One region of the Sphaerimonospora cavernae genome, then DNA from elsewhere that is predicted to be linked to it. Evidence: riboswitches for the same ligand, from Rfam matches in the RefSeq annotation. Region 1 holds a riboswitch; each other region holds the start of a gene.

The links. Region 1 has a riboswitch for S-adenosylmethionine ahead of ACFHYQ_RS16070 (DUF3293 domain-containing protein). Riboswitches for the same ligand answer to the same signal wherever they lie in the genome.
Region 2: another riboswitch for S-adenosylmethionine. It lies ahead of ACFHYQ_RS15310 (hypothetical protein); the one in region 1 lies ahead of ACFHYQ_RS16070 (DUF3293 domain-containing protein).
Region 3: another riboswitch for S-adenosylmethionine. It lies ahead of ACFHYQ_RS05615 (aminotransferase class V-fold PLP-dependent enzyme); the one in region 1 lies ahead of ACFHYQ_RS16070 (DUF3293 domain-containing protein).
Region 4: another riboswitch for S-adenosylmethionine. It lies ahead of thrC (threonine synthase); the one in region 1 lies ahead of ACFHYQ_RS16070 (DUF3293 domain-containing protein).

The regions. Positions count from the first base shown of each region.
Region 1 is NZ_JBHMQT010000034.1:7,908-15,090, forward strand. Features, by position in the region: gene ACFHYQ_RS29420 (BREX-2 system ATPase PglY family protein) at 1-106, shown strand, start outside; gene ACFHYQ_RS16060 (thermonuclease family protein) at 91-1,029, shown strand; gene ACFHYQ_RS16065 (hypothetical protein) at 1,036-2,604, opposite strand; gene ACFHYQ_RS16070 (DUF3293 domain-containing protein) at 3,319-4,257, opposite strand; SAM riboswitch class IV at 4,305-4,413, opposite strand; SAM riboswitch class IV at 4,495-4,612, shown strand; gene ACFHYQ_RS16075 (DUF3293 domain-containing protein) at 4,657-5,106, shown strand; gene ACFHYQ_RS16080 (hypothetical protein) at 5,414-6,295, shown strand; gene ACFHYQ_RS16085 (hypothetical protein) at 6,446-6,667, opposite strand; gene ACFHYQ_RS16090 (restriction endonuclease) at 6,940-7,183, opposite strand, start outside.
Region 2 is NZ_JBHMQT010000033.1:66,643-73,825, forward strand. Features, by position in the region: gene ACFHYQ_RS15300 (MFS transporter) at 277-1,581, opposite strand; gene ACFHYQ_RS15305 (SRPBCC family protein) at 1,809-2,258, shown strand; gene ACFHYQ_RS15310 (hypothetical protein) at 2,538-3,152, opposite strand; SAM riboswitch class IV at 3,201-3,319, opposite strand; gene ACFHYQ_RS15315 (barstar family protein) at 3,406-4,254, opposite strand; gene ACFHYQ_RS15320 (haloalkane dehalogenase) at 4,520-5,425, opposite strand; gene ACFHYQ_RS15325 (GntR family transcriptional regulator) at 5,608-6,012, shown strand; gene ACFHYQ_RS15330 (ABC transporter ATP-binding protein) at 6,009-6,905, shown strand; gene ACFHYQ_RS15335 (ABC-2 membrane transporter-related protein) at 6,902-7,183, shown strand, end outside.
Region 3 is NZ_JBHMQT010000006.1:223,284-230,466, forward strand. Features, by position in the region: gene ACFHYQ_RS05605 (ABC transporter permease) at 1-597, opposite strand, end outside; gene ACFHYQ_RS05610 (pentapeptide repeat-containing protein) at 758-1,447, opposite strand; gene ACFHYQ_RS05615 (aminotransferase class V-fold PLP-dependent enzyme) at 1,514-2,854, opposite strand; SAM riboswitch class IV at 2,905-3,020, opposite strand; gene ACFHYQ_RS05620 (cytochrome P450) at 3,296-4,495, shown strand; gene ACFHYQ_RS05625 (SAM-dependent methyltransferase) at 4,485-5,462, opposite strand; gene ACFHYQ_RS05630 (Rossmann-like and DUF2520 domain-containing protein) at 5,621-6,511, shown strand; gene panC (pantoate--beta-alanine ligase) at 6,502-7,183, shown strand, end outside.
Region 4 is NZ_JBHMQT010000055.1:129,129-136,311, forward strand. Features, by position in the region: gene groL (chaperonin GroEL) at 1-1,048, opposite strand, end outside; gene ACFHYQ_RS24635 (cold-shock protein) at 1,421-1,621, opposite strand; gene ACFHYQ_RS24640 (MoaD/ThiS family protein) at 1,879-2,154, opposite strand; gene thrC (threonine synthase) at 2,199-3,473, opposite strand; SAM riboswitch class I at 3,488-3,629, opposite strand; gene ACFHYQ_RS24650 (RNA polymerase sigma factor) at 3,800-4,351, opposite strand; gene ACFHYQ_RS24655 (alpha,alpha-trehalose-phosphate synthase (UDP-forming)) at 4,390-5,820, shown strand; gene ACFHYQ_RS24660 (MauE/DoxX family redox-associated membrane protein) at 6,027-6,536, opposite strand; gene ACFHYQ_RS24665 (S26 family signal peptidase) at 6,533-7,003, opposite strand; gene ACFHYQ_RS24670 (ABC transporter ATP-binding protein) at 7,000-7,183, opposite strand, start outside.

The sequences.
Region 1 (7,183 bases):
GGACGCGGGCACCCGCGGTCTCGTCATTGCACGAAAGGTTACGCATCATGATGCTGCTGTAATGACTGCTTGCGAAAAGGGAGGGGCCGGATGGGTATTGGCGTAGGCTTCGGGCTTGGTCCGGTGCGAGTAAGCACTGGAGTCAGTTCACGCACTCTTGCCCAAGGCTGCCTGCCGCTGTTCGTCTTTGGGCTGATCATCTGGATGGTCAAAGCCATCCTGACCGCACTTTACGTCTTTCTCTCCTGGCCGAGCCGGGTGGTCGGACCCGTGGCCAGGCAAGCTGGTCTGGATCACGTCTACCAGGTCGGGGTGCAGTGGGCGGCCGCAGCCCTCTGGGTCGAATTCCTTCTGGTGATCCTCGGACTGCTTGTTGCGGCCTCAGAGATCCGGAATCTCTTTCTGGGCGCGCCTGGGATGAAATCCTCGGCGCGCTTCTGGCGATTCTGGGCTGTCACCCTTTTCGTTCCGGTGACCGCTGCAACGGTAGGAATGGCGCAGGCTCCTGAGCCGGTCGGCACCAAGATGGCGACCAGCCCGGTGATCACGAAGGCCACGCCCACCCCGACTCCCACAAGCGAATCTCGCCCTGCGGGAGCTCCGGCTTCGGCGCAACAGGCGATCGTGATGACCGTATCCAGCGGAGACACGCTAGGGGTGAAAGCGATTGCCCCCGGCTCTGTCCTTCCCTCCACCAACCAGACCGTCGTCAGGCTTCTCGGAATCGCTGCGCCGCACGGTGCCGAGTGCAAGGCGGATTGGGCGACAGGTCTTCTTACCTCCTACCTCCCCCGGTCGTCTCACATCTGGATTGCCCGAGGCGCAGGGTCCCGAGGGGCCGGCGCGCCGCTCGCCGTCTATCTGTGGAAAGAGGGGAGCGACCGGGCTATGGTCAACGCCTGGTTGCTGGTGAACGGAGCGGCTCGGCTGGAGACCACAGAGGTTCGCGGCGAGGTACAGCGTAAGTTCGCGGAGTACGAGTCCAAAGCCCGCGCCGCTCACCGCGGGATCCACAGTTGCGCAGGGTGAGGGAGGCTACTTCGCCCCGGCTCTCCTGAGCGCCTTTCGCAGCCGCTTCGGCACGTCCGCGTTCGAGACCATCCAATTGAGCTGTACATCGTCCACGACGAGCGTCAGCTCGCCGTACAGGGCGATGGGCAGCTTCCTGTTGTCCTTGTACCTGCGGTCGGGTCCGCCCCGCACGTTGACGTAGGTCCAGGTGTAATCCACGACGACGGCGTCCGACGGCAGGGTTCCCGTCTCTACGAAGCGTGTGACGCTCGTGCTCCCGCGAAGTTCCTCGTAACGATGCTCGGTGAATCGGCCGTTGTTACCGAGTAGGAACCGATCCGGGTAGAAATGCAGCACCCAGGGACCCGCGGCGAGCGTGGGCACCTCGACGTCGGTGACGATCTTGCTGAGCCCCGCAAACGAGACCGATGCTGCGACTCTTGTCGATTTGACTCCCGCTCCGGCGTTGGTCTTGCGCTCGTACGTCGATTCCACGCGCTCTCGCCCCGTGATCAACCATGCACGGCCTGCCTTGGCCATTTTACGAAAGGCCGTCACAACCTCCTCAAACTTCGATGCTTCGTTTCCGGTGAGCTCGTAGTCCACGCGGGGGCGGAGCTTATCGTTCTCGACGGAGGCGACGATCGCAGCGATGACGAAGCCTGCCGCCATCACGATCCACCCACTCCCGCGCATCGCGATGCCAGCAATCTCACAGATCAGGAGCAGGTACGGCCACTTCCGCGGTTTCTTCCTCGCTTCGATGATCTCCGCGAGGAAACTCCTCTCGGCGACGAGTACGACTGCTGACCCCTCGTCTCCGGTCTCCGGAGCCTCGGCGGGATGCTCCTCATCCGCATGCGGCGGCTGCTCCAACCGAGGAGACGGCGTGGGTTCAGCACGTTGATCCTGCAGCGCGGGGATGAGGCGGGCGGATTGGGGCTTTTGCAATTCAGGGCGTATTGGAGCTGATGTCTCCTTCTTGGGAGCCGTGGGGGCGGGCACAGAGGGGACAGGCGGCGAGGCAACCTGGTCTGCGACGGCAGGGGGGAAGGGGAGGTCGCTCCGTCCGGGCGGACTCGCCGGTGAAGCGTCGGCCTGTTGGTAGCGCAGCCACTCCTGCGCGCAATGGTCCTGCTCGCGGAGGCGGGCTGCCTCACGCGCCTGCTCACGACCTCTTCGAGCGGTCAGCGTATGCAGCACCACGGCGGAGTGTGCCGAGGAAGTGAGTTGCTCGATCTGGGCCCGTACGTAAGGGACGTCGGCTTCACGGACGGTGCCGAAGGGGATCTCTGCGCCCTCGTGCGTCAGCAACGTCAGGCGGTTCTTCGACGACCACTTCTCGCTGAAGGAGAACGAGCGCACCTGCGGCCACCACGCCTGCACCTTGGGACTCTCGGCGGGTTGGGAGAGAAAGATCCCCACAAGCCGCATGTTGGTGAGGACGATAAGGTCGATGAGCGGCTTCATCTGGTTCGTCTTGCCGATGAACAGAATCTGCTCGCCATCTTCATGGAGAAGATAGTGAGCCCCGTCGTCGACGACCTTGACGGCAGTGCGCTCGCGTAACGCCGAGCCCAACTGTGGGATCAAAACGTATTGCTCCCCTCGGCCACGAGCCTCCTGCCGGTCAACCAGCAGGGGCCGTTGCAGTCCAGGATGTCGATGTCGTCAAGTGAGCGGGCGATGTCATCCACCGCGATCGAGTCTTCAGTCGGTACCTCGGAGGACAGAAAGGTTGGCACGACTTGGGTGAGGTGTGTTAGTGCATGCTGAGCTGGCCAATCCGCCCACCGACTCCTTTCCCTGTACCACAACACGCTGCCGATCAGAATACGGCTCGTTCCACTTCTGATACAGGTGATGTCTCGCCAGGTACTGCGGCTGCAGCCAAAGGCGGTTCTGGTGCCGAGACGGCATGTGCGTTCTGTCGGGTCAACGCCCTGTTCCCAGCGCTTAGCGCCAGCGGCCGTTGAGATCGCCACGGACTGGGGGCGCTACCCCGAGCTGTATCTGGACCCTCGGGACCGCCGAGTCCGCCGGGGGGCTGGGGAGCCGACCGTGCGGACGGCGTCACCCGGCCTGTCCGCCCTGGCCTACATGATCGGGTCTCTGCCCCAGGTGGTGGGCGGCATGTTTCTGCTCGGCCCCACCGGCCTGTCAACGGCGTTACCACCACCGTCCTGCACAGGTCACCGGCCCCGTCGTTCACGCCCAGCAGATCCTTACAGTTTGCCCCACCTGAGGTGTAAGAGGTAGGGATCACACTTTATGTGGCTTCTGTGAATCAAGTCCACAGCCTTTTTGTTACGGTCCAGTGACGGTCGTCCGGCGTGCGAGGCCGTACCGGCTGGGAACGCTGGGCCGGATGGATACGACGCGGGCGGCCGCGCCGGCGATTCCGCCGGCGCGGGCGCCCTGGCAGGTGTCGCAGCCGAGAGCCGTGTAGAGGCAGGTGCGCCGGTCGTTCCAGTCCGTGCCGACAGCCCTCGACCTGCTGATCCACGGCCCTCCCGGGTTACGGCAGACCTCGTCCCGGGCCTCGCCGGTCATCACGCAGGGCCGCTGCGGCAGCCGGGTGACGACGACCGGGTCGCCGTCGGCGAGGGGTTCCCGGGTGTGGGTGCCGATCGGGGTCAGCAACCCCGCCGTCCAGCGCAGGACGGCCGGCTGGCCGAAGCCGCGGGCGATCTCCAGGACGAGGCTCTCCTCGGCTCCCACCACGACCACCGACTGCTCGGCCCAGGCGAACTCGGGATGGTGGCATGCGGCGTCGGTCTGCAGGTGCAGGCCGCGCTCACGCAGGTCGTCGAGCAGTCGCTTGTGCGCGTCCAGATTGTGGGTCAGGCGTCCCGGCAGGCCGCCCGGGTTCCAGCCCGTCAGCACGTGGGCGACCTCGTCCAGGGGATGCGGAATCTCGTCGGTGTCCGGCCTGCCGACCGCGGGGCCTACTCGCAGGATGTGGTCGTCCAGCGTGAGGCGGAGCACGGCGCCGGTCCAGGCGGCGGTGATGTCGGGCTGCTCGGCCGGGCGTTCGGCGACGAACAGATCGGCCAGGTCGCGCTCGGAGGCGCCGGGCCGGTGCACGTGCCACCGGACCTTGCAGTGCGGGCACTGGGCGTAGTACACGCCGGGGAACGCTTCGATGACAGGCTCGCGCGGCCCCAGATTCATGGCGTTGTAGAAGACGCCGCAGCCGGGGCAGTGGGTGCGGCGCAGGGCGTAGGAGTCGTTCGGGACGGGCATGACGCACCTCCGGGGCCTGGGACCCCGGTAGCCTGACCGGCCCCGGTGATCCGCCGTTCTCCGCGCGCCTCGCGCGAAGCGGGTCGTCACCCGGGGCACCCGCAGCGGGCGGGATGCCGTCCAGCGAGCCGGGGCTTGACGCTGGAACTCATGACCCAGGGCCGGACATTAGCGACGTAAGCCGTTTATGGTCAATACCTGGACAGAAACCGGCCGGCTGTGCCAGCATCTGGCCCGGGTCACGAAGCCGACCACGCCCCTGGATCAGAGTCGGCTGGCAACCTCGCCTCACCGCGCAAGGTGCCCTCCAGGGAAGACCTGGCCGCTGTCGGCCTGGCAGGGGCAAGTGCGGATCTCCCTGCCCTCGGGTAAGGGGGTCCCGGAACATCAAGGACCCTCATGACCTCGTCCTGGGACCTCTACTGCACGGCGGTCGTCCGCTTCCAGCTGGATGCCGCCGTTGTGGAACTGACCCCGGCCGCGCCGGGGACGTGCGCCGGCGTCCTGCCGCCGGCCGCAACGGTCCATGTGATCACCGCGTTCAACCCAGGCGGCCGTACGGTTCCCCGGGACGTCAACGCCCACGCCCAGGCGGCGCTGGTCGCCGAGATCGATGCCCTCGGCCTGCGGTGGTGGCCCGCCGCCGGAGGGGATTTCGTCGCGGGGCATATCGAGGACAGCGTGGCCGTCGCCGGTCTGGACGACCGTGCGGCCCGCGCGCTCGGCCGCCGCTACGGCCAGGACGCCGTTTTCACCTGGACCCCCGGTGCCTGGCGCCTGCTGTCGTGCCGGGACATCCGTACGGCAACGTTCGGCTGGGTCGCTCGTACGCACTCGGTCGCGGCCTGACCCGCGTTTTCCTCGGAAAGGTGCTTAATGGAAGTTTTGGACGCCTCCTGGGAGGAACTGCGGGATGCGGCCGCACGGTGTTCCCGTGCGACCGCCCTCCGGTACGACGAGGTCCTGCGAGACGGGTGCGGCGTCGCCTTCTATCGCGTGCTGATGGCGGACCCGGAGCACCGCGTACACATCGAGGCCCGTACGTACGGCGGTCCCGGAGCCGAGTTCACCGGCGCCTGCCCGCCTATACACGCGCAGCGTCGCGCACGAGACGCTCGTCCTGCTGCAGACGGGCTTCCGGCTCGGGCCGGAGGGGATGGTGGGGCAGGATCCCGAGGTCCTTCTGAGCACCTCCGCGAGCACCTCCGACAATCCGGTCGGCCGTGCGTCCGCGCTGGCCAGGGCCGTGGAGCTCCTGGCCGCCCGCGACCCGGGAGACCCTCGTCTCCCAAAGGCGTACCTCACCCTGGCCCACCTGTACGGCACGCTCGGCGAGGGTGAACGGTCGGCGGAGGCCGCGCGGGCGGCCGTGCGCTCCCTCCGGGGTCTTACGGGGACGGACGAGGAGAGCGCCATCGAGGTGCTGTTCCGGGCGGCCGAACTGGCGGCCGGTCACGAGCGGTGGGAGGAGGTGCGCGAGCTCGCCACGGATGCGCTGGCGCGGATCCGGCCGCTGCAGGACGGCCTGAGCGACGAGGAGTTCACCGACGCGCCGTTCGCGGAGGAGCGCATCCGGCTCGCCTGCTGGGCGTCCCGTTCCCTGCACGACCGCCCGGAGGAGTCCCTGGCGCTGTTCCACGAGGCGGTCCGGATGTACGGCAGGCATCTGTCGGCCTTCGATTTCGTCGACAGTGCTCTGGTCGGCGAGATCCTCGGCTGCCGGCGGGAAGACCCGCTCAGGCCGGAGGGCGAACCGCACGGCACGCTGGTCATCCACGAGCTCGGCGGGGTGCTCTTCATCGAGGAGCAGGCCGAGATGGAGCAGCGTGAGGCGTACATCCTCGCTGTCGAGCAGGCCCGCACGTACGGGCAGGCCAGGGCCGCGGGAGCACCCGTGGACGACTTCGACCTCTACGAGAGCTACTACCTGGACCGAAGGCCGTCTGGCACAACGACAACCCGATCGACGCACGGAAACCGTTCGAGGTGCGGGCGCCGCAGGGGGGGTTGCGCGACCGACAGCTCTCTGTTGGGGTAGGTCAAGGTCTTCAAACTGTGTCAGGGGAAGGTCGACGCGAACAACCACATCCAGTGGGGCGTCTGCTGGCCACCCGTGTGGCCGGGAGGGCGCTGACGGGCTCACCCCGCAGAGGGGACGCCGACAGCGGCGGTCGGTGCCGGGGGCAGATCACGCCCCGGCGCTGCCGCCGCTGAGGTTGGCTTGGATGTCGCCCTGCTTCTGTTCCACCACGCTTTTGATCAGGGTGGCCAGGCCCAGTGCGACCCCGGCGATGATGGCCGTGATGATCACCCATTCCACGGCTGAGGCTCCACGTGTCGGCGCCGTCTGGGCGCGGTAGACCCGAACGGACAGGCAGGCGCGCAGGTAGATGATCCAGGGGTGGTTCACGGGGCCTCAACATCTTCCATGGGGGCGGACGAGGGTTCGCGCAGGGGCGCAGAGCTGGAGTAGCTCTCAGGGTAACGTAATATTACTGTGTGGAATCGACCATGTGCGCATTGTGATTGATGGGGTTGTGAAGATGTTGGTGAACGAGCCGAGAACCTGGAACCCCAGGCCACGCTCCCTCGGCGTACGTCGTCCGCTGTTCGCGCGCCATTCAGGGGCGGCGGTTGAGGAGTACTGGTCGAATGTTCCGCCGAGGGTGAGGTCACTCTGGGCTAGGTGATACCACCAGGACGGGGTGAGGACTGAAAACCGTGGCGTACGCGGGAGGGTAAGGCGAGGACGGAGGAGCCCGCCAGCCATGCGGCGAGTTGAGCACGGTCGATCAAGATCAGGTCCGTGCTCGCCGCGGACTGTCTGGCGGGGCTGGTGAAGCCAGCCGTGGTGACCAGGACGCCGCGGTGGCCGGGGTAGGCGTGCAGGGCGCCGAGAAGGTTGCGTATCTCGGGGGAGCCGACC
Region 2 (7,183 bases), on a different contig from region 1:
CGCCAGACAATCTGCACAACCACCCCCCATACCTTGGCCGTGATCTTGCAGTTTCTCGCAGACCTACCCCGTGAGCAGCACCAACAGGGTCAGTGATCTTGCACTTCTCGCCATGCAAGATCACCGAAGTCGTCTGCGCACGTCAGGAGGCCTACGTGCGAGAAACTGCGAGATCACCAAATTGAGCTGCGCAGGTCACGATGCTTGTTTGCGAGAATTCGCAAGATCACGGCCAAGGGGTGGGGGGCGGGGGTCCGTGTTCAGCGCAGTCCGTGTTCAGCGCGGCGAGCCGATGTCCCGGCGGTCCCCCTCGTCGAGCGGATCCTCAGGCGCCGTGTCGGCGGTGTCGGCGGTGTCGGCGCCCCGGCCGCGAAGGGCTGCGACGCCGGCCATCACGGCGGGCACCAGGATGATCGCCGCGGCGATGTTGACCGCGTGGAAACCGCCGAATGCGAGGATCGGCCCGGCCAGCGCGGCCGCCGCGGCCCCCGCGTAGCTCATGCCCGCGTCGGTGACGCCCTGCAGGGGCACCCGGACCCGGGCCGGCGAGGCGCTCGTCAGCAGCGCGGAAGCGGAGATCACCGACGCCGACCAGCCCGCCCCGAGGACGGTCAGCGCCACCGCGGTGAGAGCCCCGCCCGCCGGGGTGGCCGCGGCCAGGAAACCGAGCACGAGGGCCACCGAGAGCATCGCGATGCCGCCGAACGCGACCCGGACCACGCCGAGCCGGTCGGCCAGCCAGCCGAAGACCGGGCTGAACGCGTACATCCCCAAAATGTGCAGGCTGATGACGATGCCGACCACCTGCAGCGTCATCCCGTGGTGCTGCAGGTGCAGCGGGGTCATCACCATCACCGTGATCATCACGGCGTGTGCCGCCGCGATGAGCACCATCGCGAACCGTGCCGTCGGATGCGCCGCCGCCCAGCGCAGCGCCGCCATCGCACCCACCGTCGGCTCCGTCCCGGCGGACCCCGCCGGGACGGCCGCCGCCGCCTCCCGGGGCCGTACGGCAGGCCGGAACAGCAGCGCCACCACCGCCGCCGCCAACACGAAGGACAGGACCGAGAACAGGTAGGGGCCGGACAGAACGGGCAGCCCGAGCCGTACGCCGAGCCTGTCCCCCACCTCGCTGAGGTTGGGGCCGGCCACCGACCCGATGGTGGTCGCCCAGATCACCGTCGACATCGCCCTGGCCTGGGTGGCGGGCGGGACGTCGTCGGCCGCCGCGTACCGGGTCTGCAGGTTCACCGCCTGCGCGACGCCGAAGAAGGCCAGCGCGGCCAGCAGGACGACGATGTTGGAGATCATAGCGGCGGCGATGATCAGAGCGCCGCCGATGGCGGCGAGCGCATAGCCCAGGGTGAGCGACCAGCGCCGCCCGTACCGGGACGCGATCGCGGCCAGCGGCACCGCGGCGACCGCCGCGCCGAGCACGTTCGCGGCCGAGCCCAGCCCCGCCATCGTGGTGCCGCCGACCGCTTCGATGAGCAGCGCACCGACCGCGACCCCGGCGGCGACTCCGACTCCACCGAGCAGGTTGGCGGCAACAAGGACCCCGATTCTGCCTAAACCACCCACTGGGCCACCTTTCGTTTGCCTGTCGCCATCATCCGGCATTCAGGTAGGAGTCCGGCACAGGTTTTCCGGCCGCGGCGACCGGATCAACAGGGCGTAGTAGGCGTCGACCGCAGGCTGACCAGGGTGATCGGGACCGTGGGGAGGCCTCCTCACTTCCGTAGATCGTTTCTTTGTAGGATGCGGGAGACGACGCTCGTCACGCCCAACTGACCCGGGGGTCGACCGTTATGCGATTCGAGACCGGCATCGACATCGACGCGTCTCCGGAGCGGATCTGGCGGGTCATGACGGACGTGGCCAGGTGGCCCGAGTTCCTGCCCACGGTGACCGAGCTCGAGTTTCTCGGCAACGGTCAAGGGGACGGTCCACTGGGCCTCGGCAGCCGTGTCCGGATCAAACAACCGGGGCTTCCCGTGATGGTCTGGCAGGTGACCGAGTTCACGGAGGGCGACTCCTTCGCCTGGCAGGCGACCAGCGGAGGCGTGACCACGGTCGCGGGGCACCCGATCACACCTCGACCGGGCGGCGGATCGCTCCTCCTCACGATCGACCAGTCCGGCCTGCCGGCGCCGCTGGTGGGCCTGCTCACCGGCGGGCGGACCCGCCGGTACATCCGCACGGAGGCCAAGAGCATGAAACTCCGCTGCGAACTCGACCGCGACTCCGGCTCGCGATAGTCCGGCCGATGACATGGGTGAATCTTCGGGGGGCATGAGAGGCGTCTGGCTCGCGGCCGCACTCGCCGGGCTCGCCGCCTGCGGGACGGCGTCCGCGGCGTCCGCTCCCCCGACGCGTTACCAGGCCGACGGATTCGTGCTCGCCGACGCGCGACACGGCCCACAGCTCTGCGCCGGCGTCGCCTTCTCCATGCCGCCCCAGTGCGCCGGGCCCGACATCGTCGGGTGGGACTGGAACACGGTCGAGCACGACGCCCAGGGTGGCGTGCGCTGGGGCGACTACCACGTGGTCGGCACCTGGGACGGCGAACGGCTCACGCTCACCGAGCCGCCTCGCCCCGCGAAACGCCCCGATGCCCCACCTGATCGGTCTGGCTTCACCCCGTCACCGTGCCCGGAGCCCATCGGGGGGTGGCGCCCGGTGGACCCGGCGAAGGCCGCGCCGGCGGCAGCGACACAGTTCCACACGGTCATGGTCTTCACGGCCCGGTTCGCCGCCCCTACGGCGGTGCTGACGAGGGGGAATCCCTCCGCCCTGCCGGGGGCGCTGATCATGACCTTGCCGGACGCCTGCGCGGCCACCCCCGCCGCTCGCAGTGCCGTTCCGATATCCCGGACGGGTGTCAGGCGGCGGAGCCGCACCGCCTCGTCCTGCTGTCCGGCGGCCCGCATCCATGCCGCCAGGCAGGTCCGGACCAGCCAGTCCTGCGCGAGGCGGACGCGGTCCCCGTCCCTGCCGTCATCGGCCGTTCCCGCGAGGTGGGGAAGCACCGGGCGGAGTCGCAGGCAAAGCTCGTCGGGGAAGGCGGCGTCGATCACCTGCACGGCTGAACTCAGGACCGGCGAGATGTCGTGGACCGCGGCGTCGCGGAAGAAGTCGCGTTCGTAGGTCATGAAGGTCCTCTGGCTGTCAGGGGACCCCCTTACCGGGAGAGGCAGGGAGATCCGCGCTTGCCACTGCCGATGCCGGCAGCGGCCAGGTCTTCCCTGGAGGGCACCTTGCGCGGTGAGGCGAGGTTGCCAGCCGACGATCGTCCAGGGGCGCGATCGGCTTCGTGACCCAGCACCGATCCTGGCACGCCCACCGTCTCCTCGTCCACCTCAAACTCTCCGTGTATTTGATTCACTCTCACTACCGACAAAACGTTCATCGCAGTTCAACCTCGGCCCCGCGGTCGGTGAAGATGCCGAGCAGGTCTTGCAAGGTGATCGCCGGGCCCCAGGATCGCTGGTCGTAGGCCGGGCGGTCATAGCCCGGCACGAGGTGCCGACGGGCCACGTCGGCGTCGCGCCAGATGAGCCGGAACGGCGGCGCAGCCCCCCACTGACCGCGCAGGCAGTCATCAAGCGCGGAAAGGTTCCAGCCGAAGTAGCCGCCGGGGCCGTTGATGGCCTCACCCAGAGCGCAGTAAAAGCCCTCGATGTCGGTGACGAACCGGCCGTCGAGGTGGTAGGTGCCTCCGGCGGGCCGGTCAGGCTGCCCGTCGGGGTGGTGGCACAGGGCCGCGCCGGACCATTGGTGCCGCAGCGCCCGGTCGTAGCCGGCCCACAGGTTGGGCCGGATCGGTCGGCCTATGTGCCACAGTTCCCAGATCGCGCGGGCACCGCTGGGCAGGGGCTCATAGAGCCCGTCGTCGAGGATGAGGTCGATCAGGCCCGTGCCGAGGCGGGAGGGGCCTGCTCCGGTTACGGTGGCCGACACCATCTTGGCCATGGCCACCGTGCGCCCGCTGCGGTCGACGGCGTGAATCACTGCCCGCAGGTGGCGCCGCCGGGCCGATCGCCGCTCCAGCAGGGCCTGCAGCGGCGGCTCGGGCCGACAGCCGATCAGGGTGAACTGCTCCGGGACCGGGGGCGGCGCGGGCTCGACGAACAAGCCGTCGATCTCGGCGCACAGCGCCAGGGGGACGTCGGAGTCGTCCACGCCGCTGCTGCCGTCATCGATCAGCAACCACCGCAGCGGCACATCCTGCCCCCAGGTCCATGCCTGATCCATCCGGCCTCCGGTTCGAGATGATGCCGTCACCCGGCCGCGACTCTACTGCCGTTCACTGAGTATCAGTGTTTCTCAGTGTTTCTCAGTGATTTCGCCCGTTTCCTGGCGAAGGTCCCCGCCTCCCAATCTCGGGTCTGACTACGTGGTCGTCACACCCCGTCGCCCAGGACAAGAGAACGTTGGGGGCGATAGCAGTCAGGGCCGCACCGCACCGGTCTTCCTGTCTCTGGCGATCTCGAACTCGGCCGGTTGGTGACGTACGGCCCTACTGCTGGGACCATGCGCGGACGAAGGCCGCGACGACCTCGCCCAGCTCGTGTCCGGCGTCCTCCTGCAGGAAATGACCGGCGTTCGCGATGACGGGGTGATCGAGGCCGGCCGCGCCGGGGATCGTCTTCTTCAGGATCGGCGCCATGCCACCGGTGATCGGGTCCCGGTCGGAGAATGCCACCAGGAATGGCAGGTCGAGCGTGGCGAGGACCGCCCAGGCGGCCCGGTTGGCCGGCGCGGCGGGATCATCGGGCGTGGTGGGCACCAGGTTCGGCATCGCCCGCGGCCCGGCCTTGTACTCCTCGGCCGGGAACGGCGCGTCATAAGCGCGCAGGACGGTGTCCGGCAGCGTGGTGACGCACCCGGACCGAACGAGCCGGGCGACGTCGAGCACGGGCGCGTTCCGTACGGTCTCCCGGAACCGGTGCCACACCTGCGGCATCGGGATGTCACCGGTCGGCAACCCCGTGTTGGCCGCGACGACCCGGGCGAAGCGGTCCGGATGCTCGGCGACGAGCCGCAGCCCGATCAGGCCACCCCAGTCCTGCCCCACCAGTGTCACGTCCCGCAGGCCGAGCGCGTCGAAGGCGAGCGACCTGACCCACTCCACGTGCCGGGCGTAGGTGTGATCCTCCACCCTCGACGGCTTGTCCGACCGGCCGAAACCGATCAGATCCGGGGCGATGGCCCGGCAGCCCGCCTCGGCGAGCACCGCCATGACGTGGCGGTAGAGGAACGACCAGCTCGGCTCGCCGTGCAGGAGCAGCACGACGGGTCCGTCGGCCGGGCCGGCCTCGACGTACGCCATCCGCACGTCACCGGCCACCTCGGCATAGCGGGGTTCATAGGGGAAGCCGGGCAGATCGGTGAAGCGCTCCTCGGGAGTACGTAGGACGTCCATGGGCCCACCTTCCGGAACGTGCGCGCCGGCGGCCACGCGTTCCGATCCTAGATTCACCCACCGCGGAGCTCCACGCCATCGCTGCCCCGCGGAGTCGGCGAGTGTGATGTAGCAAGATCACCGGGTGGTCTGCTCCTTGACCGGCTTCTTCCATTTACCTAAAGTACTAGCATCGTAGATAAATGGAGGAAGTGGTGATCGAGTTCCACCTGGACGGCAGGTCCGGCGTCTCGCCGTACCTGCAACTCGTCCAGCAGGTGCGGCACGCGCTGCGGCTGGGCCTGCTGCGTGAGGGCGACCGGCTTCCGACGGTCAAGGAGGTGGTGGCCCAGCTGGCGATCAACCCCAACACCGTCCTCAAGGCGTACCGGGAACTCGAACACGCCGATCTCGTCGCCGCCCGCCCGGGTGTCGGGACGTTCGTCACCCGGACGCTGACCGACGCCACGCTCGCCGCGCACGGACCGCTGCGGCAGGACCTGCGGCGCTGGCTGGACAGGGCCCGCCGGGCCGGCCTCGACGACGAAAGCATCGAGGCCCTGTTCATGACCACCTTTCGGACCACCGCCAGAGAGGACATAGCGTGACCGCCGTCTTGCGGGCCCGGCACCTGGGCAAGAAGTACCGGCGGGGCTGGGCGCTGACCGGCTGTGCGCTGGACATCCCGGCCGGGCACGTGACCGGCCTGGTCGGGCCCAACGGCGCGGGGAAGTCGACGCTGCTGAACCTGGCCGCCGGGATGCTGGCACCGACGACGGGCACGATAGAGGTGTGTGGCGGCATGCCCGGCAGCGGCCCGGCACAGCTGGCGAAGGTCGGCTTCGTCGCCCAGGACACCCCCACCTACGCCGGCCTGACCGTGGCCGACCACCTGCGCCTCGGGGCCAGGCTCAACCCGAGCTGGGACGACGCCCTGGCACGCCGCCGGATCGAGCGGCTCGGCCTGGACCCGGGCCAGCGGGCCGGGAAGCTGTCGGGCGGTCAGCGCGCCCAGCTCGCCCTGACCCTGGGCATCGCCAAGCGACCCGAGCTGCTGATCCTGGATGAGCCGGTCGCCGCCCTGGACCCGCTCGCCCGGCGGGAGTTCCTGCAGGACCTGATGGAGGCCGTCGCCGAGCACGGACTCAGCGTCGTGCTGTCCTCCCACCTGGTCGCCGATCTGGAACGCGTCTGCGACCACCTCGTCGTGCTGGTCGCCGGTCAGGTGCGGCTGACAGGAGAGGTCGAGGAGCTCCTGGCCGCCCATCATCGGTTGAGCGGGCCACGCCGCGATGCCGCCACGCTGCCCGCGGACCAGGAGGTCATCTCGGCCAGCCACACCGACCGGCAGACCACGCTGATGATCCGCACCGAGGCGCCCATCCTTGATCCTTCCTGGACCGTCAGCACGGTCGGCCTGGAGGACCTCGTGCTGGCCTACATGAGCCGTCCCGCCGAGGCCGGCTCCGGCCCGCGCCCCACGCTGGAGGTGCTGCGGTGATCTGGCTGACCTGGCGGCAGTTCCGCGCTCAGGCCGCGGCGGTGTACGGCCTCCTTCTCGTGCTGGCCGCCATCCTCGTGATCGCCGGGCGGCCGCTGTCCGGCGTCGTGCGGCTCACCCCGGCCGACAGCAGGCTGTACTACGCCGGCATCGTGGCGACGTACCTCCTGCCCGCCGTCATCGGCGTCTTCTGGGGCGCCCCGCTGGTCACCCGGGAGCTGGAGGCCGGCACCCACCGCCTGGTGTGGAACCAGAGCGTCACCCGGGCCCGGTGGCTG
Region 3 (7,183 bases), on a different contig from region 1:
GCGGGTGAACACCGCCGCCTCCGACAGCGCGATGACGACCGCCGGGAGCAGGGCGTGGTGCAGGTTGCCGGTGATGCTTTCCGAGATCCTGACCCACTGGCCTCGGGGGAACCACCCGAGGCCGTTGACCAGCACCATGATGAGCAGGAGACCGGACAGGAAGGACGGGACGGACAGGACGGCGAACGTCGAGGCGCCGATGGCCCGGTCGACGAGGCCGCCCTCGCGCGCCGCGGACCACATGGCCAGCGGGATGGCCAACGCCATCGCCAGCAGCAGTCCCAGGATCGCGAGTTCGGCGCTGACGGGAAGGGCCGCGAGCACCCGGTCGATCACGGCCGACCTCGGCGGCACTATGGAGTGACCCAGATCGCCGGTGAGCGCTCCTCCCAGCCAATCCAGGTAGCGGCTGAGGATCGGCTGGTCGAGGCCGAGTTCGGTACGGAGCGCGGCGTAGTCCTCCGGTGGGTGCCCCTCGCCGAGGATGGCGACGGCGGGATCGCCGGGGATCAGAGAGACGAGGAGGAAGACTCCGAAGCTGACCAGGGCGAGCACGACGACCAGCTCGCCCAAGCGGAGCAGAAGCTTGCGAGTCACCGGGCTCCTTGGGGTGTTCGCTGTGGATGCCTCAGATGTGCGGCCGGTTGAACGCGCAGGCTAGGGCCCGTGAGCGGCGTCACATGCCCGTTGTCCCGCTCATCGGGATCAACGGGCGGTGTCCCCTCCAGAGACGTGAGAACGGTGGGCGCGCCGCTTCTCAGTCGTCGCTCACGGTGACGCCCAGGAGGTGGGCGAACGCCGGGGCGAGCTCCATCAGTTGGAGGCCGCTGATGGTCGCGCCGCGCATGGCGTCGTACCCGTCCGCGATGCCCAGCGCGGTGGCGCCGCGCAGATCGACCTCGGTCATCCGCGCCTTGTCGAACCGCACCCTTTCCAGGCTGGAGCCGGGGAAGGTGACGCCGTTCAGCGTGGCACCGGCGAAGTCCACGTCGCGCAGCGTGCAGTCCACGAACGACACCTCACGCAACGCCGCGACGCGGAGGTTGACCGAGTCGAGTTTGCACCGGTGGAACACCACGCCACGCATCCGGCAGTCCGGCATCGCCGTACCGGCGAGCACGCTCGCGATGATCTCGGCGTCCGCCAAGGAGGTCTCGGTGAGGTCGCCGCCCACCCACCGCACGGTGTTCAGCCACACGTCGCTGAACCGGGCGCGCCGGTAGCGCCCGCCGGTGAACGTCACCGACGTGAACGCCGACTCCATGAAACGGGCGTCGCGGGCGTCCTCCTCCTCGAACTCCTGCCCGTCGAACAGGACCGTGTCGTAGTCACCACTCTGGGTCAGCCGACCGCTGAACGGCTCGAGGTACCTCGCGTACGGCAGCGCGGCCAGTTCACGAGGCTCCGGGTAGGCGTGTTCACGGTGCTGTCCACGGGGCTTCGGCATCGCTCCAACCTATAAGGGGCGGCCGACAACTCATCGTCGGGCGGTGTTCGCCGGAGCAGGGCCGGCTCAGCGAGCGGCGATCTCCCGTAGGGCCTCGATGAGGCGGTCGACGTGCTCCGCTGTGGAGCCGATGCCGATCGACGCCCGGATCGCCCCGGTCGCGCCGTCTGCGCATCCGCCGTCCGCACCGCCTTTCCCGGCGGTATCGCCCGAGGCCGAGAGGAGATGCCGGACGAACGGGTGGGCGCAGAACTTGCCGTCCCTGACGCCGATGCCGTGCTCGGCCGCCAGCGTCTCCGCGACCTCGCGGGCGTCCCGGCCGGTCACGGTGAACGACACGATGCCGACACGCGGGTGGTCGGGGCCCCACAGCGACAGCTCACGTACGCCCTCGATCGTGGCGAGTCCGGCGCGCAGGCGGGCGAGCAGCCGCTTCTCCTCCCGGATGAGCCGCTTCCAGCCGGTGGCGTTCAGCGCGTCGCAGGCGGCGGCCAGCGCGACCGCGCCCAGCACGTTTGGGGTGCCCGCCTCGTGCCTGGCCTCGGGGTCGTCGCTCCACTCGAGAACCTCGGGGGCGTCGCCGACGGTGCGCACCGCGCCCCCGCCCCGCAGGTACGGCTCGGCCCGCGCGAGCCAGTCCGGCCGGCCGATCAGCGCCCCGGCCCCGAACGGGGCGTAGAGCTTGTGCCCGGAGAACGCGACGTAGTCGAGGTCGAGCGCGGTCAGGTTGAGCCGCCGGTGCGGGACGAGCTGGGCGGCGTCGACGGCGATGCGGGCGCCGTACCGGTGGGCGATGTGGGCCAGGCCCGCGATGGGCCACAGTTCGCCGGTGACGTTGGAGGCGGCGGTGACGACCAGCAGCGCCGGACCCTCGATCGACGCGAGCGCCTCGTCGGCCGCCCGGACCGCCTCGCCGGGAAACGCCGGCGGCGCGAGCCGTACGGCACGCGACCAGGGCAGCAGGGAGGCGTGGTGCTCGGAGTCGAACACCACGACCGTGGTGCCCTCGGGCAGGCAGCGGGCCAGCAGGTTCATCGCGTCGGTCGTGTTGCGCGTGAAGATCAGCGCGTCGTCGGGCCGGGCGCCGACGAAGGCCCGCACGCTGTGCCTGGCCTGCTCGTACCGCGCCGTCGTGAGCTGCGAGGCGTACCCGGCCCCCCGGTGGACGCTCGAGTAGGCCGGGAGCGCGGCGGCGACGGCGGCGCTCACCGGCTCGAGACAGGGCGCGCTGGCCGCGTAGTCCAGATTGGCGTACGGCACGAGCCTGCCGCCCTTGACGGGCACCCGCAGGTCGGCGCCCAGCACGGCCGGGATCTCACGGGAGCCGGCGGAAACGGAGACGGCGGCGCAATCACCGGCAGTGTGGTCACCGGCAGTGGGGGTGAGGATGCTGAGAACAGCGGACAACGCCAGGCCTCCTTGGAGTCGAGGACCCCGACCACGGCGTCGTACGGCGGAGCCCGCGCTTGTCCGGCACACCTCGTGCCGAACCCGGTCCTCACCCGGGGCACCCCGCCGCGGACGCGAGGGTTGCCGGCCAGCGAGCCGGGGCTTGGCGCTGACACTCATGACCTGATCCGCACTATAACCCACCGTCACCTATCGCCACCAAGCCCCCCTCCTCCCCCCCAGCCCAGCCCACCCCCCACCCCCCCCGCCGTGATCTTGCGAATACTCGCAGGGTGGGCCTCCGACCTGGCCGTCTTCACTGCGTGATCTTGTAGAAGCTCGCAGGGATGACCTCCCACCTGCGCTTTCGTTCTTCGTGATCTTGCGCGTGAGAGAGACGTGGATACGTTGATGGTCCAGGGATAGGAGGTGCCCGGTTGGATGCGTATGGTGTGCATTGTGAAGTTTGATCCCTGGAATCCCGAGTTCATCGCTCACCCGTACGACGCCTATCGTCACCTGCGCGAGAACGACCCCGTCGGCTTCTTCGAGCCGACCGGACAGTGGCTGATCGCCCGCCATGCCGACGTGAACGCACTGCTGCGCGACCGGCGGCTGGGCCGGTCCTATCTCCACATGGCCACCCATGAGGAGTTCGGCAGGCAGCCCGAGCCGGAGTTCCAGGAGCCGTTCTGGCGGGTCATCCGCGCCGGGATGCTGGATGTCGAGCCGCCGGTCCACACCCGGCTGCGCCGCCTGGTGTCCAAGGCCTTCACCCCTCGGATGGTCGAGTCGCTCCGCCCCCGCGTACGGAAGATCGCGATGGAGTTGACCGAGGGACTGGTCGAGCGAGGCGGCGGCGACCTGCTGGCCGAGGTGGCCGAACCGCTGCCGGTGACCGTGATCGCCGAGATGCTCGGTGTGCCGGAGGCCGACCGGCACCTGCTGCGGCCGTGGTCGGCGGACATCTGCGGGATGTACGAGCTCAGCCCCTCGCTGGAGGCACAGCACACGGCGGTGCGGGCGGCCCAGGAGTTCGCCGAATACCTGCGTGACCTCGCCCGGATACGCCGGGACCGGCCGGGCGACGACATGATCTCCGCGCTGGCCCAGGTCGTGGACGACGGGGACCGGCTCACCGAGGACGAGCTGGTCGGCACCTGTGTGCTGCTGCTCAACGCCGGGCACGAGGCGACGGTCAACGCGACCGGCAGCGGGTGGTGGGCGCTGTTCCGTAACCCGGGTGAACTGGAGCGCCTGCGTGCCGACCCCGGTCTGATGCCGACCGCCGTCGAGGAGTTGCTGCGCTGGGACACCCCGGCGCAGATGTTCGAGCGGTGGGTGCTGGAGGACATCGAGGTCGGCGGGGTGACGATCCCTCGCGGGGTCGAGGTGGCGCTGCTGTTCGGCTCGGCCAACCGGGACCCGGAGGTCTTCGCCGACCCCGATCGCCTCGACATCGGCCGGGTCGACAATCCGCACATCTCGTTCGGAGCCGGCATTCACTTCTGTCTCGGCGCGCCGCTCGCGCGGATCGAGATGGCGGAGTCGTTCGGTGCCCTCCTGCGGCTGGCTCCCGGGCTGGCGCTCGCCGAGGAGCCCGCCTGGAAGCCCAACTACATCATCCGTGGTCTGGAGTCGCTCAAGGTCACCGTTTGATCTGGCTCAGCCAGCCGAAGCGGCCGAGGCCCGTGCGGTCGATCAGCTCGGCCTCCTCGGCCGCCCGGCCGAGCGCCCGTACGTAGCCGAGCGGATCGGCGGAGGCGAGCTCGATCGGCGGTCGGGCACCGGTGACCCCGAGATCGCGCAGCGCGGCCCGCTGGGTGGTCAGCGTCGTGGCAGTGGCGCCGGCCCGCTCACCCGCCGCCGCGCACGCGTCCAGCGCGACGTGCGCGGTGATGTCGCACGACCCGTCCGGTACGGCCGGCACCACCGAGCCGTCCCGGTAGGCCGTGATGCTGCCGAGGGGGGGACGGGCGCCGGCGTGGTGGGCGTAGTCGACGGCGACGGCCGTACCGCGCCCGAGCCGTACGATCACCGAGGCCCAGGCCTCGTCGCGTGGGCGGCCGATCTCCGCACGCAGCCCGTCGACATCGTCCAGATCGTTCAGCGGCCACCAGCGTTCCAGCCAGGCGAGATCCTCGGGGGCCGGAGGCGGGCCGAGGCGTTCGGCGCCGGTCTCGGGATCGACCAGCACGAGGCGCGGGCCCGACGGGGTCTGCTCGACGATGTCCACCGGGACGTTGTCCAGCCACTCGTTGGCGACGGCCAGCCCTTCGATGCGGTCGGGTACGGCATCGGCCCAGGAGATCCGTGCGTCCAGGTCCGCGGGTCGCGAGGAGAGGTCGACGGCGGTGATCCGCAGTCGCTCGGCCAGACTCGGAGGCGCGGACGCCAGGATGCGGGCGGGCAGCAGGCCGTCACCGCTGCCGACGTCGACGAGATCGAGCACGTCGGGACGGCCGAGGTCCGCGTCGACCCGGTCGATCAGACGGAGCAGGGCCCCGGCGAAGGCCGCGGACACGTGCACGGAGGTCCGGAAATGCCGACCGGGCCGTTCCCTCAGATAGAAGCCCTCGTCACCGTAGAGCGCGCGCCGCGTGGCCGCGCGCCAGGTCAACCACACACGCCTCACGTTACCCAGCGCGCCGAAGATGGCGAAAAGTAATCACCTTCGTACTCGTGGCTCAACATGCCGCAGGGGGAAGTGGGACAAAATCTAACCATAGGGCAGGGCCGGGCAGGCCCGCCCGGCGACGCTACCCTGAGCCGTGGGGAGGCCTCATGGACACTAGCGACCGCCCTGCGCGGCTTGCCGTGGGAGTGCTCGGCGCGGGACGGGTGGGTTCGGTGCTGGGCGCCGCGCTCCGGCTCGCCGGACACCGGGTGGTGGCCGCGAGCGGAGTTTCCGACATGTCCCGGCGGCAGGCGGCGGACCGGCTCGGCGTGGGGTTGAGCAGGCCCGAGGAGGTGATCCGGCAGGCCGAGCTCGTACTGCTGACCGTGCCGGACGACGTGCTCCCAGAGCTGGTCGCCGGCCTCGCCGCCACCGGTGCGGACCTGCGCGGCAAGCTGCTCGTCCACGCCAGCGGCGCGTACGGCCTGGCCGTGCTGGACCCGGCGGCCGAGATGGGCGCGGTGCCGCTGGCACTGCATCCGGTGATGACGTTCACCGGCCGCGATGACGATCTCACCAAGCTCAACGGGTGCTCCTTCGGGGTGACCGCACCGCTGATGCTGCGTCCGGTGGCCGAGGCGCTCGTGATCGAGATGGGCGGTGAGCCCGTCTGGATCGCGGAGCAGGATCGTGCCCTCTATCACGCCGCCCTGGCCGGTGCCGCGAACCACATGATCACGCTGATCGCGGAGTCGCAGGAACTGCTCTCGAAGATCGGCGTCGAGCATCCGGGGAGGATGCTCGGCCCGCTGCTCGGCGCCGCGCTGGACAACGTGCTGCGCCTGGGCATCGGCGGGCTGACCGGGCCGGTGGTGCGTGGCGACGCCGGCACGGTCCGCAAGCACGTCGACGCGCTCATCCTGGCCGCCCCCGAGGCCGCTGACGCCTATGTGGCCCTCGCTAGGCTCACCGCGGACCGGGCGCTGGCCGCCGGGCTGCTGAAGCCCGAGGCGGCCGAGCGCCTCCTGGACGCGCTGGGAGGAAACATATGGACCTGACCGTGGCGGGCGACCGGACGGAACTCGCCAAGGCGCTGGAGGCACTCGCCGGCGGCCACGGTGAGGGCCGAACCGGAGGCCGAACCGAGGGCCGCGGTGCGGGCAGGGTCGCCCTGGTCCCCACAATGGGGGCGCTGCACGAGGGCCATCGGTCGCTGATCCGGCTGGCGCACGAGCACGCCGATCACGTGGTGGTGAGTGTGTTCGTCAATCCCCTCCAGTTCGCCCCAGGTGAGGATTTTTCCCGGTATCCCCGGACATTCGAGGCGGACCTGGCGGCATGCGCGGAGGAGAACGTCTCGGTGGTCTTCGCACCGGCGGCCGGCGACCTCTACCTCCCGGACCGCCAGGTCGGGGTGTCGTCCGGCCACATGGGCACGATCGTCGAGGGCGCCCACCGGCCGGGCCACTTCGACGGCATGCTGACCGTCGTGCTCAAGCTGTTCAACCTGGTCAGGCCGGACGTGGCGGTCTTCGGGCAGAAGGACGCCCAGCAGCTCGCGCTCATCCGCCGCATGGTCGCCGACCTCGATGTGCCCGTCTCCGTCGTCGCCGGGCCGACCCTGCGCGAGCCCGACGGCCTCGCACTGTCCAGTCGCAACCGCTATCTCTCCCCCGAGGACCGGACCACCGCCCTCGCCCTGTCGCGTGCGCTCCAGGAGGGCGCACGGT
Region 4 (7,183 bases), on a different contig from region 1:
CGCGGATCTCGTTCACCCGGCCGGAGATCTGCTCGGGGTCGCCGGCACCGTCGACGATGGTGGTCTCGTCCTTGGTGATGACGACCTTGCGGGCCCGGCCGAGCAGGTCGAGGGTCGCGTTCTCGAGCTTGAGACCGACCTCCTCGGAGATGACCTGACCACCGGCGAGGATGGCGATGTCGCCCAGCATGGCCTTGCGGCGGTCACCGAAGCCCGGAGCCTTGACCGCGACGGACTTGAACAGGCCGCGGATCTTGTTGACGACCAGGGTCGCCAGGGCCTCGCCCTCGACGTCCTCGGCGATGATGACCAGCGGCTTGCCCGACTGGACGACCTTGTCGAGCAGCGGGAGCAGGTCCTTGTTCGCAGAGATCTTGGAGTTGACGATGAGGATGTAGGCGTCCTCGAAGACCGCCTCCATGCGCTCAGGGTCCGTGACGAAGTAGCCGGAGACGTAGCCCTTGTCGAAGCGCATGCCCTCGGTGAGCTCCAGCTCCAGGCCGAAGGTGTTGCTCTCCTCGACGGTGATGACGCCTTCCTTGCCGACCTTGTCCATCGCCTCGGCGATGAGCGAGCCGATCTCGGGGTCGGCGGCGGAGATGGAGGCGGTGGAGGCGATCTGCTCCTTGGTCTCCACGTCCTTGGCGAGCTTGGACAGCTCCTCACTGACGCGCTCGACGGCGGCCTCGATGCCCTTCTTCAGGGCCATCGGGTTGGCGCCCGCGGCTACGTTGCGCAGCCCCTCACGTACCAGCGCCTGGGCGAGTACGGTGGCGGTGGTCGTGCCGTCACCGGCGACGTCGTCGGTCTTCTTGGCGACTTCCTTGACCAGCTCGGCGCCGATCTTCTCCCACGGGTCCTCGAGCTCGATCTCCTTGGCGATCGAGACACCATCGTTGGTGATCGTGGGGGCTCCCCACTTCTTCTCCAGCACGACGTTGCGGCCCTTGGGGCCGAGGGTCACCTTCACGGCGTCGGCGAGCTGGTTCATACCGCGCTCGAGACCGCGCCGGGCGTCCTCGTCAAACGCGATCATCTTGGCTGCCATCAGGCTAGACCTCCCAGTAGCAGGGTGGCTTCCACTGGACCGAGCCGACGCCCGCGACGGCATGGGCCCGCTCTCCCTTCGGGGACCCCATCGTCTCGATCCTGTTGTTGTCACTCTCGACCTCAGAGTGCCAACCATGTATTTAGCACTCTACCCCTGCGAGTGCAAGCGCAGGCCATCCTGACCCAGGGCGTGTCCAACGCGCTGACCAGCGAAGACTCCGCTGACACGCCCCTGACACAGCATCGAGAAACGACGAAGGCCCGGCTTCGCCAGGAGCGAACCGGGCCTCGCGATGGTCGAGCGACAAGGGCGTGTTCGGCAACGCCGTCCCACGCGGGGCAGGACATGACGTGCCGAACACACCCAAGATCAGACGGCCCGGACGGCCTCCGCCTGCGGACCCTTCTGTCCCTGCGTGATGTCGAACTCCACCCGCTGCCCCTGCTCAAGCGACTTGTAGCCGTCCATCAGGATCGCCGAGTAATGAACGAACACGTCCTTACCACCGTCTACCGCGATGAAGCCGTAGCCCTTGTCCGCGTTAAACCATTTGACGGTGCCCTGCGCCACTTTCCGACTCCTCTTGCTGGGCGGGGGACCACACCCAAGAAGCCCCCGGTTTTCGTCGATCGTCCTCGACGATACCCGTGTCAAGGCATCGGACAACAGAGTAAATCCGCAAACTACTACGAGGTGTTCGCTCAACGCAGGATCAGGGAATATTCACTTTAGTGGGCGATAGTTGATAATTGCACCATTTGACAGGTAGCGCCCGACTTGGGCGATGACAAATGCCCAGGTCAGGCGCCCTCTAGGTGCGGAGAGGCTCAGCCGCCCGCGACTGCCGGGATCACCGAGATCTGCGCGCCGTCCGGCGTGGAGGTGTCCAACCCCTCGGCAAATCGGACATCCTCTTCCCCGACATAGACATTGACAAAACGCCGTATTTTGCCCGTTTCGTCCAAGATTCGACCTCCGATGCCCGGGTAGTCCGCATCCAGCTTCTGCAGGACCTCGCGAAGCGTCGCACCTTCTCCGGACACCTCCGCGACCCCATTCGTGTATGTGCGCAGAATCGTCGGAATCCGTACAGAAACGCTCATTTTCACTCGCTTTCGTGATTGGAAGTGGGCTCAGGGAAACGCGGTCAGTTGGCGAAAGCCGTACGGAACGCGTCGAGAGACGGCCGGATGACGGCCGCCGGACGGGCCTGCTCGGCGATCGCATCGAGCGTCTTCAACCCGTCGCCCGTGTTGAGTACGACGGTCTCGGCGTCCGGGTCGAGCCTGCCTTCGCGCGCCAGCTTGCGCAGCACGCCGACCGTCACACCGCCGGCGGTCTCGGCGAAAACGCCCTCGGTCCGCGCCAGCAGACGGATGGCCTCGACCACCTCGTGGTCGTCGACGTCCTCCACCGCACCGCCCGTGCGCCGCGCGATGTCCAGCACGTACGGCCCGTCCGCCGGGTTGCCGATCGCCAGCGACTTGGCGATCGTGTCCGGCCTGACCGGCTGCACCACGTCGTGCCCCGCCTTGTACGCCCTTGAGACCGGTGAGCAACCCTCCGCCTGGGCGCCGAAGATCCGGTACGGACGGTCCTCCACCAGGCCGAGCCTGATCAGCTCACGGAAGCCCTTGTCCACCTTGGTGAGCTGCGAACCGGAGGCCACCGGGATGACGATCTGGTCGGGCAACCGCCAGCCGAGCTGCTCCGCGATCTCGTACGCGAGCGTCTTGGACCCCTCCGCGTAGTAAGGCCGGAGGTTGACGTTGACGAAGCCCCACTTCTCGCCGAGCTCGTCGCCGATCAGCTCGGAGCAGAAGCGGTTGACCTCGTCATAGGTGCCCTGGATGCCGACGAGGCGGCCGCCGTACGCCGAGGCCATCGTGACCTTGGCCGCCTCGAGGTCGGCGGGGATGAACACGCAGGAGTCGAGGCCGGCACGGGCGGCGGCGGCGCCGACGGCGCCCGCCAGGTTGCCGGTGGAGGAGCAGGAGAGCGTGTGGAAACCGAAGGTTCTGGCCGCCTCGAGGGCGATCGCCACGACCCGATCCTTGAAGGAGTGGGTGGGGTTGCCCGAGTCATCCTTGATGTGCAGCGAGCGTAGCCCCAGCTCGGCCGCGAGCCTGTCCGCCTTGACCAGCTTGGTCCACCCGGGTTGGAGATTGGGCTTGGCCGCCACGTCCGCGGGAACCGGCAGAAGCGCCCGGTAGCGCCAGATGTTCGTCGGTCCCGACTCGATGTCCTCGCGGCGGACATCGCCGAAGTCGTACGTCACCTCGAGCGGCCCGAAACACTCGGCACAGGCGAAGATCGGCCCCAAATCGTAGACGGTGCCGCATTCGCGACAGGACAGACCCGTGGCGGGGCCGAACTCAGAACTGGTCGTGGTGCTGGAACCGGGGGCATTGGTGTGCGCCATGAAGCGAGGCCCTTCCCTCATCTTCGCTCGCGACCACCTTGACCGCGAGCCCGGAATTGGCACCCTGTCCCGGCCGGGCCTCGTGGTCACGAGTTCGGTCACGGGAGGGTTGCCGGGGCTTCGCAGGGCCGGTCCCTCCACCCCTCTGGATGAGCATGTTCAGTTGTGTGGACGTTCAGTTGTCCCAGGTCGTGTCCCGAGTCGTCGAATGGCATGGGGGAACGTCCGTAAGCACTGTACCCCGGCGTTCCCGGAATCCGGTCCCGCTTCTCAATAGACGAGACAAATCGTCCCACCATCCGTACGCGAGCCCGGTATCAAGCAGGTCACCCGTAGGCGTCGCCGAGTGCCGACTGCACGTACTTGCGGGCCTGGTGGATCCGCGATTTGGCGGTGCCGAGCGGGATGCCGAGCTGCTCGGCGATCTCCAGGTAATCGAGTTGGCAGATGTCGCGCAGCACCAGCGCCTGAGCGAGATCGGGCTTGTCCGCCTCCAGCGACTCCATGGCGTCGAGCAGATCGAGCCGCGATCCGGCGATGACGCTGACCCGCCGAGGATCGGGGCGCTGCTCGGGTAGTTCCTCCGCCTGCTCGGCCGCGCGCCGCTTCAGCGAGCGGTAGGTGGTCCGCGTGCAGTTGACGGTCACGATGTGCAGCCAGGTGCTGAACTTGGCCCGGCCCTCGAACCTGCCGATGTTGCGCGCCACGGCGAGCAGCGTGTCCTGGCACGCCTCCTCGGCGTCCTGACGATAGGGTAGAAGTCGCTCGCAGTGCCGCAGCACGTCGGGCTCGATCCGGCGGAGCAGTTCGCCGAGTGATCGATGATCGCCTCCGGCGGCCGCCCTGGCCAGATCCTCAGTTGTCTCGTCCATTGCCATTGCCGTTTCCGCCCCTCCTTTTGACATCCTATTGATTCATGAGCAGCCAGGTTCTGATCGCTTCCAACCGGGGGCCGGTGTCGTTCTCCATGTCGGACGACGGCACGCTCACCATGCGCCGGGGCGGTGGCGGTCTGGTCTCCGGGCTGTCGGAGGTGGCCAGGGACGGTGACCTGCTGTGGGTCTGCGCCGCGCTGTCCGACGGCGACCGCGGTGCCGTACGACTCGCGCCCGGCGGGCGACTCGACCGCGCGTTCGACGCCGGGCCGGTCCGGATGCTCGACATCCCGCCGGCGGTCTTCCATCGGGCCTACAACGCCGTGGCCAACTCGACCCTGTGGTTCGTCAACCACCTGCTCTACAACACGCCGTTCACGCCGCAGTTCGGCATACGCTTCCGCCGCGAGTGGGAGTCCTACCGGGAGTACAACGGCGCTTTCGCGCTCGCGCTCGCCGAGGAGGCCGGGCCCGGATCCCGCGTGATGGTGCAGGACTACCACCTGACGCTGGCCCCGGCGATGCTCCGCGTCGAGCGGCCCGACCTGCGGATCGCCCACTTCTCCCACACGCCGTGGGCGCCGCCGGAGTACTTCTCGCTGCTACCCGACGACGTCGCCGTCGAGGTGCTGTCGGGGATCCTCGGCTCCGACCACGCCGGCTTCCTCACCGCCCGCTGGGCCGAGGCGTTCATGGACTGCTGCGCCGTCTTCCTCGGCGCCAGGGTCGATCGCGAGAGCCGTACGGTCAGCTTCGGCGGCCGGACCGTCCGCATCGGCGTGCATCCGCTCGGCGTGAACGGCGAGGCGCTGCGGGCACGTGCCGCCGAGCCCGACGTCGAGTCGCACATCGCCGCGATCAAGGACGTGGTCGGCGACCGCAAGCTGATCGTCCGCATCGACCGGACAGAGCTGTCCAAGAACATCGTGCGCGGCCTCACCGCCTACCGGGAGTTCCTGGCCGGGCATCCGGAGTGGCACGGCAAGGTCGTGCATCTGGCCTTCGCCTACCCGTCCCGGCACGACCTGCCTGAATACCGCGAGTACACGGCGGCCGTGCAGCGGTGCGCCAAGGAGATCGACGACGAGTTCGCCACCGAGGACTGGGATCCGCTGATCCTCAACGTCCACGACGACTATCCGCGATCATTGGCCGCCTACCGGCTGGCCGACGTCCTGCTGGTCAACCCCATCAGGGACGGCATGAACCTGGTCGCCAAGGAGGGACCGATCCTGTCCAGGCGGTGCGCGCTCGTGCTCTCCCGCGAGGCGGGCGCCGCGGCGGAGCTCGGCGCCGACGCGCTGCTGGTCAACCCCTACGACGTCTCCGGTACGGCGGCCGCACTGCACGAGGCGCTGCTGCTGCCCGAGGAGGATCGGGCCGGGCGCTGCGCCCGGCTACGGGAGGCGGCGACCGCGTTCCCCCCGAGGCGCTGGTTCGACGATCAGCTCGCCGCTCTGGATCACTGCTGAAGATTCGCGGATCGCGGCTACACCGTGGCCGGCTCTGGGTGCCGACACCGGCGCCCACGCCGGTCCCAGTCTCTCAACCAAGCTCAATTCAATTGCCGTTCCTGGCCCGCGTCGAACGGGACCGCGGCGGGACGTGACGGCGACGAACGCGGGTACCGTCCGGCCGGATGCCGGGAAGCGGGAGGCTCCACCTCATCGGCTCCACGTCAGCGGAGAGGGACCACCAGGTCCACGAGTTCATCCCAGAAGTAGATGAGGATCGTGAGCGCGGCCGTCACCGTCCCGGCCATCGCGATTCCTGGTAAATCGAATGAGCCCGATGAGAACATCTCACCGACCGCTCCCAGCAGCGCGATGAGAACCAGCAGAGCGTTCCGCACCAGATGACGTTCGCCGATGCTCGCGCCCTGCTTTCCGAAACAGTTACAGGAGACCCGGCGCCGACGAGAGATCGCTCGCATGATGACGGTGGTGAAGGCCAGAAGCAGGACCGCGGCCGATATCAGGCCCGCCTGGGAAGTGACGACGAGCAGGAGCGCAACCGTGATCTCAGCGGCGACCACGAGAAGCGCCACTTTTCCGGTCAGCCGCTTCGGCACCTCTTTCAGTTGGGCCAACGCCTCGGCGAAGGCGTCGAGGTTTCGCACCTTTCCGAGCGCCGAGAGCACAAAAACGGCCGTCAGCAGCATCCGCGAGACCAACACCAGATAGATCAAGAACGGCCATCCTTCGGAAACCGACCAACCACCACGCCCGCGACTCGCTCAGCGGGAACATAACCCATGCTTCGGGAATCCAGGCTCGCCGCGGCATTGTCACCCAAGATGACGACGTGGCCCGCTGGAACCCGGTCACCCACCGGCAGGTTCGCCCGTCCTGCGAGTTCTGCGGAGATCCTGTCCCCGGCGACGCCCGCCACCCGTTTGACGATCAGCGGCGCGGGCGGCGGCTCACCGGTGCGCGGCTCACCGCTCCGTCGCCCCGGTCGCCCCGGTCGCTCACGGTCGAGCACCACCACCTGTCCCCTACGAGCGAGTCCGCCAAGGCGTATCACCAGCAGCCGATCCCCGTCATGGAGTGTGGGTTTCATGCTGGCTCCCTCGACTTCGACGATCAGCAGGCATCGTCGTACGACCAACCCGGCGACCGCGGCCACGAAGACGACCCCCAGAAGGACGCTCATCCCACCGGCTCCCGATAGCCGGAGGCCTGGAGGGTGAACAGTTCCGCGTACCGGCCCCCGGCCGACATCAACTCTTCGTGCGTGCCCTGTTCGACCACCTTCCCGGCCTCCAGCACGACGAGATGGTCGGCGTCCCGGACCGCGCTGAGCCGGTGGGAGATCAACACGCTGGTACGGCCT